Regions from separate parts of the Bacillus sp. CGMCC 1.60114 genome, predicted to be linked through region 1. Evidence: riboswitches for the same ligand, from Rfam matches in the RefSeq annotation. Region 1 holds a riboswitch; each other region holds the start of a gene.
The links. A riboswitch is a leader RNA that binds a small molecule or an ion and turns the genes downstream of it on or off. The one in region 1 is predicted to bind thiamine pyrophosphate.
Positions count from the first base shown of each region.

Region 2: it holds a riboswitch for thiamine pyrophosphate, as region 1 does, so the genes downstream of both, thiM (hydroxyethylthiazole kinase) here and tenA (thiaminase II) in region 1, are expected to answer to the same signal.
Region 3: it holds a riboswitch for thiamine pyrophosphate, as region 1 does, so the genes downstream of both, thiC (phosphomethylpyrimidine synthase ThiC) here and tenA (thiaminase II) in region 1, are expected to answer to the same signal.

Region 1 covers NZ_JBHTHG010000119.1:5,176-10,055, forward strand. Annotated here, with positions in the region: gene ACFQZ1_RS25520 (SH3 domain-containing protein) at 1-1,112, opposite strand, end outside; TPP riboswitch at 1,522-1,629, shown strand; TPP riboswitch at 1,689-1,789, shown strand; gene tenA (thiaminase II) at 1,871-2,566, shown strand; gene ACFQZ1_RS25530 (ABC transporter ATP-binding protein) at 2,535-3,284, shown strand; gene ACFQZ1_RS25535 (ABC transporter permease) at 3,281-4,033, shown strand; gene ACFQZ1_RS25540 (ABC transporter substrate-binding protein) at 4,030-4,880, shown strand, end outside.
Region 2 covers NZ_JBHTHG010000005.1:113,156-118,035, forward strand. Annotated here, with positions in the region: gene ACFQZ1_RS02805 (DNA topoisomerase III) at 1-1,445, opposite strand, end outside; TPP riboswitch at 1,644-1,753, shown strand; gene thiM (hydroxyethylthiazole kinase) at 1,826-2,635, shown strand; gene thiE (thiamine phosphate synthase) at 2,651-3,304, shown strand; gene ilvA (threonine ammonia-lyase) at 3,424-4,632, shown strand; gene ACFQZ1_RS02825 (anaerobic C4-dicarboxylate transporter family protein) at 4,730-4,880, opposite strand, start outside.
Region 3 covers NZ_JBHTHG010000112.1:93,590-98,469, forward strand. Annotated here, with positions in the region: gene thiC (phosphomethylpyrimidine synthase ThiC) at 130-1,890, opposite strand; TPP riboswitch at 2,033-2,148, opposite strand; gene ACFQZ1_RS18275 (arsenic transporter) at 2,353-3,711, shown strand; gene ACFQZ1_RS18280 (DUF2642 domain-containing protein) at 3,777-4,463, shown strand; gene ACFQZ1_RS18285 (lactate permease LctP family transporter) at 4,517-4,880, opposite strand, start outside.

The DNA.
Region 1 (4,880 bases):
TCTCCATTATGCAATTCAAAATGTAAGTGTTGGCCATATGAATGTCCTGTATTTCCCATATAACCGAGCAATTGACCCGTTGCTACTTTATCGCCCACTTTAACCGCACGATTTTTCATATGAGCATATACAGTTGTATATAAATTCCCGTTTATATAATGGGCAACAAATACAACATTTCCATAGCTTGTAGAATAATAAGACTTAACAACAGTGCCAGGTGCAGCAGCTTGAATTGGAACATTTCCTGTTGATGCAATGTCTACGCCATAGTGCATTTGTCCCCAACGTACGTCAAATTCTGAGCTTATTTTTCCTTGAGCCGGATATTTAAAGACAGCTGGAATAGCTGGTTTAGCTTGTTTTTGTTGCTGTTGTTGTTGTTTCTGTTGTCCTTGTAGTATATATTGTTGTGCGACATAGCCATATCCTGATCCGAATCGAATTTTATACCATGTGCCAACCTGTCCAACGACTTGTACCTGTGTTCCATTCTTTAAAGAGCCGATAACAGCAGTATTTGTACCAGCACCGCTGCGTACTTTTAATGCTGGGGTAGCAACATAATAAGAGCTTCCGCCTTGTACAGTAACTCCTTTTACTAGTGGCTGAGTTCCGTTAGATAAAAACTCTTTCTTTACATAGCCATTTGTCCCGTTATGTATAATTTTATACCATCCATTTTCTTCTTCTTGAACAGTAACAAATTTCCCATTTGGTAATACATCAATAATTTCAGATTGTGTATTTGGTTCAGAGCGAACGTTTAATGCATCTGCATTAACGATATATTGTTGCTTACCATTACTTGGTTTTGTTAAAGAAATTGCTTCCTTTTTAACATAGCCAGTTTTATTTTGAGTTTGAATTTTATACCATTCGTCTGTTGTTTCAAGAATTGTAACGGGAGTATCACGTACACTGTTTTCAATAACAGAATCTGTTGCTTTAGGACTAGAATACATTTGTAATGTATTCGTTTTTACATAACCAATTTTTGTTTTTGGTTTTTGCTCTGCTGCTACAGTTTGTACAGTGGAATCTGTCATAGATGGGAGCATAGAAGCGACTGCGACAGTAGCTGCTGTTATTGCTGCGGTTTTCATGTTCATATAACTAGAGACCTCCTTATGTAATAATTTGTTATACTCTTAATTATAATATAACAATATTAAATTTGTCTTGTGTGCATAGAAATGTAATACTAAAAAAAATATATGAACATTTTTTTAGCTATAAAGTCATATAATAAAAGGATAGCAGATTTATTAGTATTATGAAAATAGATAAAAGAAATTTGCGTTTTTCTAAATTTACAAAACACATAGAGAATGATGCTGTATTCCGCTCAAAATATTGATATTTTAAGGAGATGTTTTAAGAGGAAAAGCTTCCCATAAGACGTATTTTGGTTTAATTGACCATTTTTGGATTAAAATTAACACATATGGAAATTTGACTTTATAACTTAAAAGAGTTGCCCATGAGATATGGCGATGGTATACTGACTATGTTAAATGAATATAATGCTAGGGGAGCTAGTGTTGCTAGCTGAGAGTAAGACCGTAGTCTTTGACCCTTGAACCTGATCTAGATGATGCTAGCGTAGGGAAGCAATTTGGACGATGTAAATAACGTCCCCGTTTCTTTATGCATAGAAACGGGGATTTTTTATTGAAAATTTAATAGAACACCACTAGGGGTGCTTGAAAGCTGAGAGAGGTAGAAACCTTAACCCTTATAACCTGATCTAGGTGATACTAGCGTAGGGAAGTGGAAACAACAAATGAAGTTTTTTTGTTTGCTGTGGCCACTTCTTATATAGAAGTGGTTTTTTATTTGGAGAAATATATAGGAAGGGGAAATATAGATGACATTTTGTGAAAGGTTATTTGAAAAGGTACAACCTATTTGGGAGAAGAGCCATAATCATCCATTTGTAACGGGTATGGGAGATGGAACGTTAGAGAAAGATAGATTTCAATATTATATTGTTCAAGATTATTTGTATTTGTTAGATTACGCAAAATTATATGCAATCGGTGTTGTAAAAGCAACAAACCCAAAAGTAATGGCGAAGTTTGCTGAACAAATCGATGGGATTTTAAATGGAGAAATGACGATTCATAAACAATACGCAAAGCGTTTAGGAATTTCTGTTGAAGAAATGGAATTAGCAAAGCCATCTGCTATGAATCTAGCATATACAAACTATATGATGTCCGTATCACAGAACGGTACACTTGCTGAGTTAATTGCAGCGTTGCTTCCGTGTATGTGGAGTTATTGGGAAATTGGAAAGCGTTTAAATGATATTCCAGGAGCACGCGACCACGAATTTTTTGGTGAATGGATTCAAGGGTATAGCTCTGAAGAATACGGAAATCTTTGTGTATGGTTAATTGATCTATTTAATGAAATTACAATTGGGAAAACAGAAGAAGAATTAAATCGTTTAGAAGAAATCTTCTTATATTCCAGTCGTTTTGAATATTTATTCTGGGATATGGCATATCGTAAGGAGATGTGGGGTTTTGAGGAGCAAGAACATACTACAATTTCATAATGTTTCCTTTCATTATGATGAGAAGCAGATTATAGCGAATCTTGATGCTGCAGTACAACAAGGAGAATTCGTTAGTATTATTGGTCCGAGTGGCTGCGGGAAAAGTACATTGTTTCGGCTCATTACAGGGCTCGAGAAAGCAAACGAGGGCACTGTTGATGTAATAGGAGAAACGAATCACCCTGTTGGATATATGCCACAAAAAGATATGTTACTTCCATGGCGAACGATTATCGAAAATGCAGCATTGCCTCTTGAATGTCAAGGTGTGAAGAAAAAAGAAGCACAAATGCAAGCACAAAAATTATTGGAGCAGTTTGGACTGCAAGGGTATGAAAATAAACAGCCAAAAGATTTATCAGGTGGAATGCGTCAACGTGTATCTTTTATTCGTACGTTGTTAACGGGCGGTGATCTTTTACTATTAGATGAACCATTTAGTGCACTCGATGCATTGACGAAAGCATCTCTGCAGGAGTGGTTGTTTGAACAATGGAAGCATTGGCAAAAAACGATTGTATTTATTACACATGATGTTGAGGAAGCGCTTTATCTTTCCAATCGTATTTTTATCGTAACAGAGCAGCCCATTACATCATTGACAGAACGGATTGTACCTCTTGGACAAGAACGATCTCGAATGGATTTGCATCGCCCGGAAATGTTGGCGTTAAAAGATGAGCTCATTGGGATGTTACAACGGCAGGTACTTGTATGAAAAGAATTGTAGACTATGTTCCAGCTTTTATTGTTACTGCTATTTTTCTTATCGGTTGGGAAGTAGGAGCGAGGATTCTTGATGAAATGTACATTTTACCCTCCCCAAGTGCCATTGTTCGAAAAATATGGGATTTGCGGGATATATTGCTTACAGTGCATTTACCAGCAACTCTTTCTGTTACAGTTATCGGTATTGTCATTTCCGTTGTATTAGGTGTTAGTTTAGCAATGATGATGAGTATGAGCTCATTTGCTGAGAAAGCATTTTATCCATTATTAGTTGCTTCACAAACAATTCCAATTACAGCTTTGGCACCGTTATTTGTTTTATGGTTTGGCTACTCTATTTGGAGTAAGGTTGTTGTCACAGTACTTATTACGTTCTTCCCAATTGCGGTGAATACGTATGATGGCCTCCGCAGTACGAAAAAGGAATGGGAAGAGCTTTTGATTACATATGGTGCAACAAAAAAAGACATTTTCTTAAAATTAAAATTGCCATCCGCACTCCCATATTTTTTCTCTGCTTTGAAGGTGGCTGTGCCATTCAGTGTTATTGGGGCAGCAATGGGAGAATGGCTTGGGGCGCAAGCGGGACTTGGTTATTTTAGTAAACGAATGATGACACAAATGGATGGTGCAGGTGTATTTGCACCAATTGTCTTATTGTCATTACTTGCTATTTTCTTTGTATTATTCATTTCTATATTAGAGAAGAAGTTTATTAGTTGGAGGAAGCATTCATGAAATTATTAAAACGCATTTTTGTGTTTACTTTATTAATTGCGATGATTGCAGGGTGTTCTAGCAACTCGGCATCAGAAAAGAAGAAAGGTGAAAAAGAAGTAACCGTAATGCTTGATTGGTATCCAAATGCAGTGCATAGCTTTATTTATGCGGCAATTGAAAAAGGTTATTTTAAAGAAGAAGGTATAAAGGTAAATGTTAAATTTCCTTCAAATCCAACTGATCCATTAACGTTAGCTGCGGCAGGAAAAGTAACGGTTGGATTATACTATCAGCCGGATGTGGTTATTGCTAGAGCAAATGAAAACATTCCGGTGAAATCTATCGGGGCAGTTGTTCGTTCACCTTTAAATCATGTTGTGTCGCTAAAATCAGCTGGCATTTCTTCGCCAAAAGATTTAGAAGGAAAAACGGTTGGGTATTCAGGAACACCGTTAAGTGAAGAGTATTTAAAAACGATGATTAAAGAAGATGGTGGAAATCCAGATAACGTAAAAGTAGTTGATGTTGGCTTTGATTTAGTACCGGCCCTTACTACGAAAAAAGTAGATGCTGTTACAGGCGCATATATTAATCATGAAGTACCAGTAATGCGTCATGAAGGTTATGAACCAGCATATTTCAATCCAGCAGATTACGGTGTACCAAATTATCATGAACTTGTATTTGTAACAGGCGATAAAACATTGAAGAAAGATAAGGCGACATTGCAAGCCTTTTTACGCGGGGCGAATAAAGGTTATGAGTTTACGAAGAAAAATCCAGATGAAGCATTAAACATTTTATTAAACCATCAAGAAAAAGAAAATTTCCCGCTGATTCCAGAAGTTGAAAAAGAAAGTATGAA
Region 2 (4,880 bases), on a different contig from region 1:
TCATTAAAGCGTGCAGGTGGCTTTGTTTGACCTGATGTTTGGGCAATTAGTTTCACGTTTAATGTATCGCCTTGTTCGATGCGAGGTAAAATCTGTTCTTTTAAATCGTCTACTGCATCGTCATCTTCAAAGCGATTTTCGTATACTTCTTTCCAGCCAGAATTAACAATTGTTTTACCGCGCGCGACGAAGTTTTCATCGCCAATTTTTGCGCGTAGCGTTAGTTGCTCGTATTCGAAGGCTGGGAATAAAACTGCTAAGAAACGTTTTACAACTAGATCATAAATTTTGCGTTCTTTATCTGTGAAAGCTGAGAAGTTTACATAACTTTCTGTTGGGATGATTGCATGGTGATCACTTACTTTACTATCATCAACAAACGCTTTAGAAGTTTTTATTGGTTTATTTAAGACTTTATTAGCTAAAGAACGATACTCACCTACTCCGCAAGCTTTCAGACGTTCTGGAAGTGTCCCGACGATGTCAGATGAGATATAACGCGAATCTGTACGAGGGTATGTTAGTACTTTGTGCTGCTCATACAGTTTTTGCATAATATTTAACGTTTCTTTTGCAGAATAACCAAAGATTTTATTCGCATCACGTTGTAGTTCTGTTAAATCATAAAGACCAGGAGCAAACGACTTCTTAGGCTTTTTCTCAATTTCCACTACAGTAGCATTTTGTTTTCCTAGTTTTTTTACAATCGCATCGATTTTTTCTTTATCGAAACTACGACTATTGCCTTTCGCATCTTGCCAAGTTAATTTTAACTTGTCTGTTGTTTGAGCCTCGATACCATAGTATGTTTGCGCTTTGAAGTTTTTAATTTCGTCTTCACGACCCGCAATGATCGCCACAGTAGGCGTTTGTACACGACCGCAATTTAGTTGTGCATTGAACCTTGTAGTTAATGCACGTGTTGCGTTAAGACCGATATACCAGTCGGCTTCCGAACGTGCGACAGCTGAAGCATATAAATTGTCATATGCTTTACCAGGCTTCAAGTTTGCAAAGCCATCTTTAATTGCTTTATCAGTAACAGATGAAATCCATAGACGTTTAATAGGTTTATTAATTTTAACTTTATCAATAATCCAACGAGCGACTAATTCTCCTTCTCTTCCTGCATCTGTAGCCACGATGATTTCATTTACATCATTTCTAGTCAGTTGACTTTTAACAGCATTGAACTGTTTGCCAGTCTGCTTGATTACTGTTAATTTTAAGCGTTCAGGTAGCATTGGAAGATCTTCTAGATTCCATTTTTTATATTTCATATCATAACTTTCTGGATCTGCTAATGTAACGAGATGCCCTAAAGCCCAAGTAACGATATACTTACTGCCTTCAATATAACCATTTCCTTTTTTATCACACTTCAATACACGTGCAATATCACGTGCAACAGAAGGTTTTTCAGCAATTACAACACTTTTTGCCATATTTCAAACATCCTTTCGAATTTCCGTAAGTTAACTATAGCATACATCCCTTTTGGATTCAGTTATTCCGAAGATTCGCATCCATTGTTATGAATGAAATACTCTATATCTTTGGTTAGTTAAGAGGAGAAGAATTTTCATAACAAAATGTAACTTGTGATTTTGAGAGAATAAGAGTAGACTCTGAATTAGATGAATAATAAAACACATGGGAGTTTGCGGATGCAAACTGAGAGTACGGCTAATCTGTCGTTGACCATTTGAACCTGTTGGATAATGCCAGCGTAGGGAGAGTGTGAAAGCATATATTAAGACACTTTGCATGCGCAAAGTGTCTTTTTGGCTATATCTCCCATTATTAGAAAAGGAGATGGACAAATATGAAAATCGAAGAAATTGCACAAGTAATTGAAACAGTACGAGAAAGAAATCCACTCGTTCATAATATTACAAATGTTGTTGTGACAAATTTTACAGCTAATGGTTTACTCGCATTAGGTGCATCGCCTGTGATGGCATATGCGAAAGAAGAAGTAGCTGAAATGGCAAGCATTGCTGGAGCGCTTGTTTTAAATATGGGAACACTTCGCCCGGAAGAAGTAGAAGCGATGCTCATTGCTGGGAAATCAGCAAATACACACAATGTACCAGTTTTGTTTGATCCTGTTGGTGCTGGTGCAACTTTGTATCGAACAGAAGTTGCGAGACATATTCCAAGTGAAGTGAAACTAGCAATCATCCGTGGCAATGCAGCGGAAATTGCAAATGTTATTGATGAGAAATGGGAGATTAAAGGTGTTGATGCAGGGGAAGGAAACGGTGATGTTGTTTCAATTGCGAAACAAGCAGCAGAGCAGCTAGATACCGCTATTGTTATTACTGGAAAAGAAGACGTTATAACAGATGGAGAAAGAACATTCATTCTTCGTAACGGTCATCCCATTTTAACAAAAGTAACAGGAACGGGCTGTTTATTAACATCTGTGATTGGAGCATTTGCAGCAGTCGAAAGAGACTATGTAAAAGCAGCAGTCGCAGCAGTAACGTTTTACGGTGTAGCGGCAGAAATTGCGGCAAACAAAACAGCTGAACAGGGACCAGGAAGTTTCCAAATTGAATTTCTTAATCAGTTAGCAAGTGTTACTGCAAAAGACGTTGAACAATATGGGAATGTCGAAGAAGTTCGGTAAGAAAGGATGAGAGAAATGGCGCGCATCGATAAACAGTATATGTCCGAGCTATTACAAGTATATTTTATTATGGGGAGCAATAATTGCCGCAAAGATCCATTGCAAGTCATGAAAGAAGCACTTGATGGTGGGATTACAATCTTTCAATATCGCGAAAAAGGTGACGGAGCGTTAACTGGAGAAGAACGATATGCATTTGCAAAACAGCTTCAGTCTTTATGTAAAGAATATAATGTTCCGTTTATCGTAAATGATGATGTGGAATTAGCGCTAGAATTAGATGCAGATGGCGTTCATGTTGGACAAGATGATGAGGGCATTAAGACAGTACGTGAAAAAATGGGAGATAAAATTATCGGTGTATCCGCTCATACAATAGAAGAAGCACGGTTTGCGATTGAAAATGGCGCGGATTATTTAGGGGTAGGACCGATTTTTCCAACAAATACGAAAAAAGATGCAAAAGCAGTACAAGGAACGGAAGGATTACGTTTCTTCCGCGAAAGTGGCATTGAAATTCCGATTGTCGGTATTGGTGGAATTACAATTGAAAATGCTGCTTCTGTCGTTGAAGCAGGTGCGGACGGGGTGTCTATTATTTCTGCAATTAGCTTAGCAGATTCTCCTTATAATAGTACGAAGAAATTAGCCGAGTTAGTAAGAAAATAATAAGCTAATATATGAAAAGAACCATTTCTAACGTGAGAAATGGTTCTTTTTGTCGTATAAAACAAACTGTGTAGCTTAAACTAACGTGTATGAATATATATCGTTTCGGAGGCGAAAACATGATTTCGTTACAAAATATTATAGCTGCTCATGAAAAAATGAAGGGGATTGTACATACAACACCGTTAGACTACTCCAGTACATTTAGTGAATTATCTCATAATGAAATATACTTAAAACTAGAAAATTTGCAAAAGACGGGTTCTTTTAAGGTGCGTGGTTCTTATAATAAAATGACTTCACTTAGCAAAGAAGAATTGCAAAAAGGAGTTGTGGCAGCATCAGCTGGTAACCATGCACAAGGTGTAGCTTATTCTAGTAATATGCTCGGTATTCCTTGTACGATTGTTATGCCAAAAGGAGCCCCGCTTAGTAAGATACTTGCGACAAAGCGTTACGGAGCTAATGTTGAATTGCAAGGGAATGTATTTGATGAAGCATTAGCATATGCACTTGATTTAAAGGAACGAACAGGAGCGACGTTTGTACATCCATTTGATGATGAGCTTGTTATTGCTGGACAAGGAACAGTTGGGTTAGAAATATTGCAGCAGCTTGATGATGTTGATGCGGTCATTTGTCCTATTGGTGGTGGTGGTTTAATTGCGGGCGTTGCGATGGCAATTAAAGAACAAAAGCCATCTGTGAAAATCTATGGTGTACAGGCGTTGGCGTGTCCTAGTATGAAACGATCTCTTACTGAAAAACAAAGGATAACGGTAGAGTCAACACCAACAATGGCAGACGGAATTGCAGTAAAAAGACCAGGGGATCTCACTTTTCAGCTTGTGCAGCGCTATGTAGATGATATTTTCTGCGTCGATGAAATGGAGATTGCTCGGACAATGCTTATGTTATTAGAGCGTAATAAATTACTTGTAGAAGGATCTGGTGCTACTTCATTAGCTGCGATGCTATATGGAAAGGTGCCTGAGCAAGGGAAAAAGATTGTCTCTGTATTAAGTGGCGGTAATGTTGATGTTAATTTTATTTCGCGCATTATTGAACATGGTATGGTTGAAGCAGGCCGATTTGTACATATTTCAACAACGATTAAAGATAAGCCAGGGCAATTACAGCAAGTATTACAGATTGTAACCGATTTTGAAGCGAATGTTCTTCATATTCACTTAGAGAGGATTGGAACGAAAGTATTTCCAGGTTATGCGCAGCTGCACCTTTCTCTTGAGACGAAAGATAATGAACATATTGAGCAAGTGCTAACGGGGATGAAGAAGAAAGGGTATAGCATCGAAGTCATTGACTGAACTGCCCCCATCTACCGCCTCGTTAATGCGGGATAAATATTTAAACAAACGTTTGATTAAAAAGAGCCAGCCCTTATAAAGGCTAGCTCTTTCTTCATTAAAACATCAGTGAAACGAGAAGTATTCCAATTCCAATTGCTGTAATTGTTGCAACAAGACCCGGAATCATAAAGCTATGATTTAACACATATTTACCGATACGCGTTGTACCTGTGCGGTCAAAGTTAATTGCCGCAACGATTGTTCCG
Region 3 (4,880 bases), on a different contig from region 1:
TTCATGTAGAGTATTCTTGACGGAATAACAAAATCCCCCTGCTCTCGCGCAGCAGGGGGACCATTATCTATATTAGGTTAGGGTACACATGATCATAGATTAAGAGGTGTTCAAAAAGATACTTTCTAATTATCGATATAATTGACTGCCTGTTTCTTTAAACTCTTCTGCTTTTTCTTTCATACCTTTTGAGATTGCTTCTGTTGTTTCTAAATCATTATCCTTTGCATACTCACGAATATCATGCGAAATTCTCATACTGCAAAACTTCGGACCACACATTGAGCAGAAATGCGCTGTCTTTGCTCCTTCTGCTGGTAATGTTTCATCGTGATATTCCATTGCACGCTCAGGATCTAACGATAAATTAAATTGATCACGCCAGCGGAATTCAAAACGCGCTTTAGAAAGAGCGTCATCACGCTGATGTGCTGTTTTATGGCCTTTTGCAAGGTCAGCAGCATGCGCGGCAATTTTGTACGTAATAACACCTTCACGAACATCATCTTTGTTTGGTAAGCCAAGATGTTCTTTTGGTGTTACATAGCAAAGCATTGCTGTACCGAACCAGCCAATCATCGCTGCTCCAATCGCAGAAGTAATATGGTCGTAACCCGGTGCAATGTCTGTCGTTAATGGTCCGAGCGTATAGAACGGTGCACCATGACAAATGTCGAGTTCTTTATCCATATTCTCTTTAATTAAATGCATCGGTACATGTCCTGGGCCTTCAATCATCACTTGCACATCATGCTTCCAAGCAATTTGCGTAAGTTCTCCTAATGTTTCCAGCTCAGAAAATTGAGCTTCGTCGTTTGCATCCGCAATTGAGCCAGGGCGTAATCCATCTCCAAGGGAGAAGGAAACATCGTACTTCTTCATAATTTCACAAATCTCTTCAAAATGTGTATATAAGAAGTTTTCTTGATGGTGATATAAACACCACTGAGCCATAATCGAACCGCCGCGTGATACAATTCCCGTTACACGCTTTGCTGTAAGCGGAATGTAACGAAGCAGTACACCAGCATGAATTGTAAAGTAATCTACTCCTTGCTCCGCTTGTTCAATTAGCGTATCACGGTATACTTCCCACGTTAAATCTTCCGCGATCCCGTTTACTTTCTCAAGCGCTTGGTAAATCGGTACTGTTCCAACTGGTACAGGCGCATTACGAATAATCCATTCACGTGTCGTATGAATGTTTTTCCCAGTAGAAAGGTCCATAATTGTATCTGCACCCCAGCGCGTTGCCCATGTCATCTTCTCTACTTCTTCTGCAATCGACGATGATACCGCTGAGTTCCCGATATTCGCATTTACTTTCACATGAAAGTTACGTCCGATAATCATTGGTTCTGCTTCCGGGTGATTAATGTTTGCCGGTAAAATGGCACGACCTTCAGCAATTTCCTTACGTACAAATTCTGGTTCCACGCCTTCACGAATCGCCACATATTCCATCTCTGCTGTGATAATTCCTTTACGCGCATAATGCATTTGTGTAACATTTTCCCCAGCTTTTGCGCGAAGCGGCTTACGTCCCATTTGCGGGAATACAGGCGTATGTGTAGCTGCTACTTTCACACCATCATCTTCCGGTTTCACTTCACGGCCTTCGTACTCTTCTACATCTCCGCGTTCCACAATCCAGCAGCGGCGCGGCGTTGGAATCCCCTTTTCTAATTCCACTGTGTAATCAGGATCCGTATAAGGACCACTCGTATCATACACACGAATAGATGGATTTGCTACACCGTTTGTATCGCTTTGCGCAATCTCGCGCATCGGTACTTTCATATCTTCACGCGTACCTTCTACATATACCTTCTGGCTTCCTGGTAAACTTGACTTCAACTCAATTTGCTCAGCTGAAACAGATTGTTTCATAAATGTGTTTCCTCCCCTGTGTCTTAGCGAAGTAACCTCCGCTTTTCTTTAGCTCAGGACGAGAACTAGCGGCCAACGTATGCTCAAATAAAAAAGCCAGGTCCATAATAAAGAATAGGACCTGGCAACATAAGGCATTGTTATGTAAAGCCGTTAACTTCCCTCCGCTGGTACGAACCAGATCAGGTCCAAAGGGTTAAGAAGTTTCAATGTACTTCTCTCTCAGCCCAACTCTCTTGGGCACCCCTAGTTTATCACTGATTAAGTTTTTACTACGTTCTTATCATACATCATTGTTAAAAAAATGCAAAGGTATTTATATCATTTCTTTTCCTTATTCAAAAAATGGGTATTTCACTCAGTACAAGCCGAATACGCACTTCATACATATAGTATATAAGCCAGTGCAGGACGTATGTCTTATGCAAACTTTTCACTATAAGAACAGGGGTGAAAGAGTTGATAAACCTACAATCTACAATAACCATACTCGCTTTTCTCGGAACCACGCTCATCATCTTTTGGCGTCCCAAAGGGATGAATGAAGCAATTCCAGCAACAGTTGGTGCAGTGATTGTCATTTTAAGCGGTACAGTTTCTCTTACCGACTTGGGTGATATTAGCTCAAAAATTATTGGCGCCGCCATAACAATTATGGCTACCATTGTTATGGCAATCGTATTAGAGAGTTTCGGCTTTTTTTATTGGTGCGCCGTTCAACTTGCTAAAAAAGCAAAAAGCTCTGGTATTCGCCTCTTTTGGTATACAAATCTTCTTTGTTTTCTCATGACATTATTCTTCAATAACGATGGTAGCATCTTAATTACAACTCCCATTTTACTGCTTTTGTTACATCATTTACGACTCACACATGATCAAAAAATACCTTACTTACTAAGTGGTGCACTCATCGCTACTGCATCAAGTGCGCCGATTGGTGTAAGCAATATTGTGAATTTAATCGCCTTGAGAATTATTGATATGGACTTATACATGCACACAGCCATGATGTTTGTTCCCGCTACGTTAGGCCTCCTCTTTATGTCATTTTTATTACTCATTGTTTTTCGAAAGAAAATTCCTCAAAAACTCCCGGTCTTATCGACATACTTAGATGAAAATTTCGTTAAAAAACCCTTTCATCCACTGCAACCACGTCCCGCAATTGATGAAAATCGTAAGCGAACAAGGTTTATGCTTGGCATTCTATTATTTGTTTTATGCGTTCGCCTCAGCTTATTTATAGCATCTTTCTTTCAGTTTTCTATCGCCATTGTAGCAGTCACCGGCTCCGTTATTTTACTCGGGTGGAGATGGTACAAACTGCGCATCTCACCTTATGATATGATTAAAAAAACCCCTTGGTACGTGTTAATTTTCGCATTTTCTATGTACGTGATTGTGTATGGACTTAATAACATCGGTTTAACCAAACTACTCATAGCTACATTTCAACCACTCATCACTGGTAGTTTATTTCATGCCACTTTTGTTATGGGCGGCTTAGTCTCTATCCTTTCTAATCTTTTTAATAACCATCCTGCCTTAATGATTGGCACAATTGAACTCACCCAGATGGGACTAGATCCTATTACATTGAAAACCATTTATCTTGCAAACATCATCGGTAGTGATATAGGCTCACTATTACTCCCGATTGGTACATTAGCAAGCTTAATGTGGATGTATATTGTGAAAAAAGGAAAAGTAAATATTGGCTGGGATACCTATATAAAAACTACATTTCTTGTCATTCCGCCAACCGTCATTTTTACACTACTATGTTTATATTACTGGGTTAAATTAATCTTCGCGCCTTAAAACATCTCCCTCCTTCCACTATGTTAGAAGGAGGAGATTATGTAATTACGAGAAAGGTGATTATTATGCTTCATTTACAAAAATATATTAATCAGCCCATAGAAGTGACACTATCTAGGGAAATTATTCCATTTGAAGGAATTTTGATTGATAAAGGCTCAGATATTATTGTATTGTATGATGGAGAAAAATACATGTATATCTCTAGTTTACACATTCAACATTTAACCCCAAGCATCGATTCCTCATTATTTGATAACCTAACAATTCCAGAATCTTTACTACCGCAAGACATCATATCAAGTGAATCCACTATTTCACTTCGAAAAACATTGCAAGTGGCAAAAGGACAATTTATTGAACTTGCGCTATCACATGAACACTTCTTATATGGATATGTTACCCATATTATGAATGACTATTTTGTCTTCCTCTCACCTGTATATCGAATGCTATACATCCCATTTCATCACGTGAAATATATCGTTCCGTATAAGGAGGCAGAAACGCCTTACGGGCTAGAAAATGAAAGACTCTTATTGCCAGCTTCAAAGATTACACTTGCACGTACATTTTCTGAACAAATGAAAAAACTAAAACAACATATCATTTTACTTGATTTAGGCATACAGAATTATAAAATTGGCAAATTAGCTGAAGTAACTGACAACCAAATTGAACTCATTACAGCACGTAATCAGCGTTTTCATTTTAATTTGCATCACGTTAAAACCGTACATCTTCCATCCTAAAATCAAAAATAACAAAAAGAGGTATCTCATCATAAGAGACACCCCTTTTTCTATTAAGGAATCATCCAAGTTAAATAATAAGCTTGAATATATGTGATAATACCAACGATTGTTACGAAGAATAAACTATGTTTCACTGTGAAACGGAATAAGTCAGATTCTTTTCCGGAGAGTCCAACTGCCGCACATGCAATTGCAATGGACTGCGGCGAAATCATTTTACCAGTTACACCGCCCGTTGTATTCGCCGCAACAAGCAATACTTCCTTCACGCCTACTTGATGCGCTGTAATTGCTTGTAGATTTGAGAATAATGCGTTTGCAGATGTATCTGATCCCGTTAAGAATACCCCGAGCCATCCAAGGAATGGTGAGAAGAATGGGAAGAATTTCCCAGTCCCTGCTAATGCTAATGCC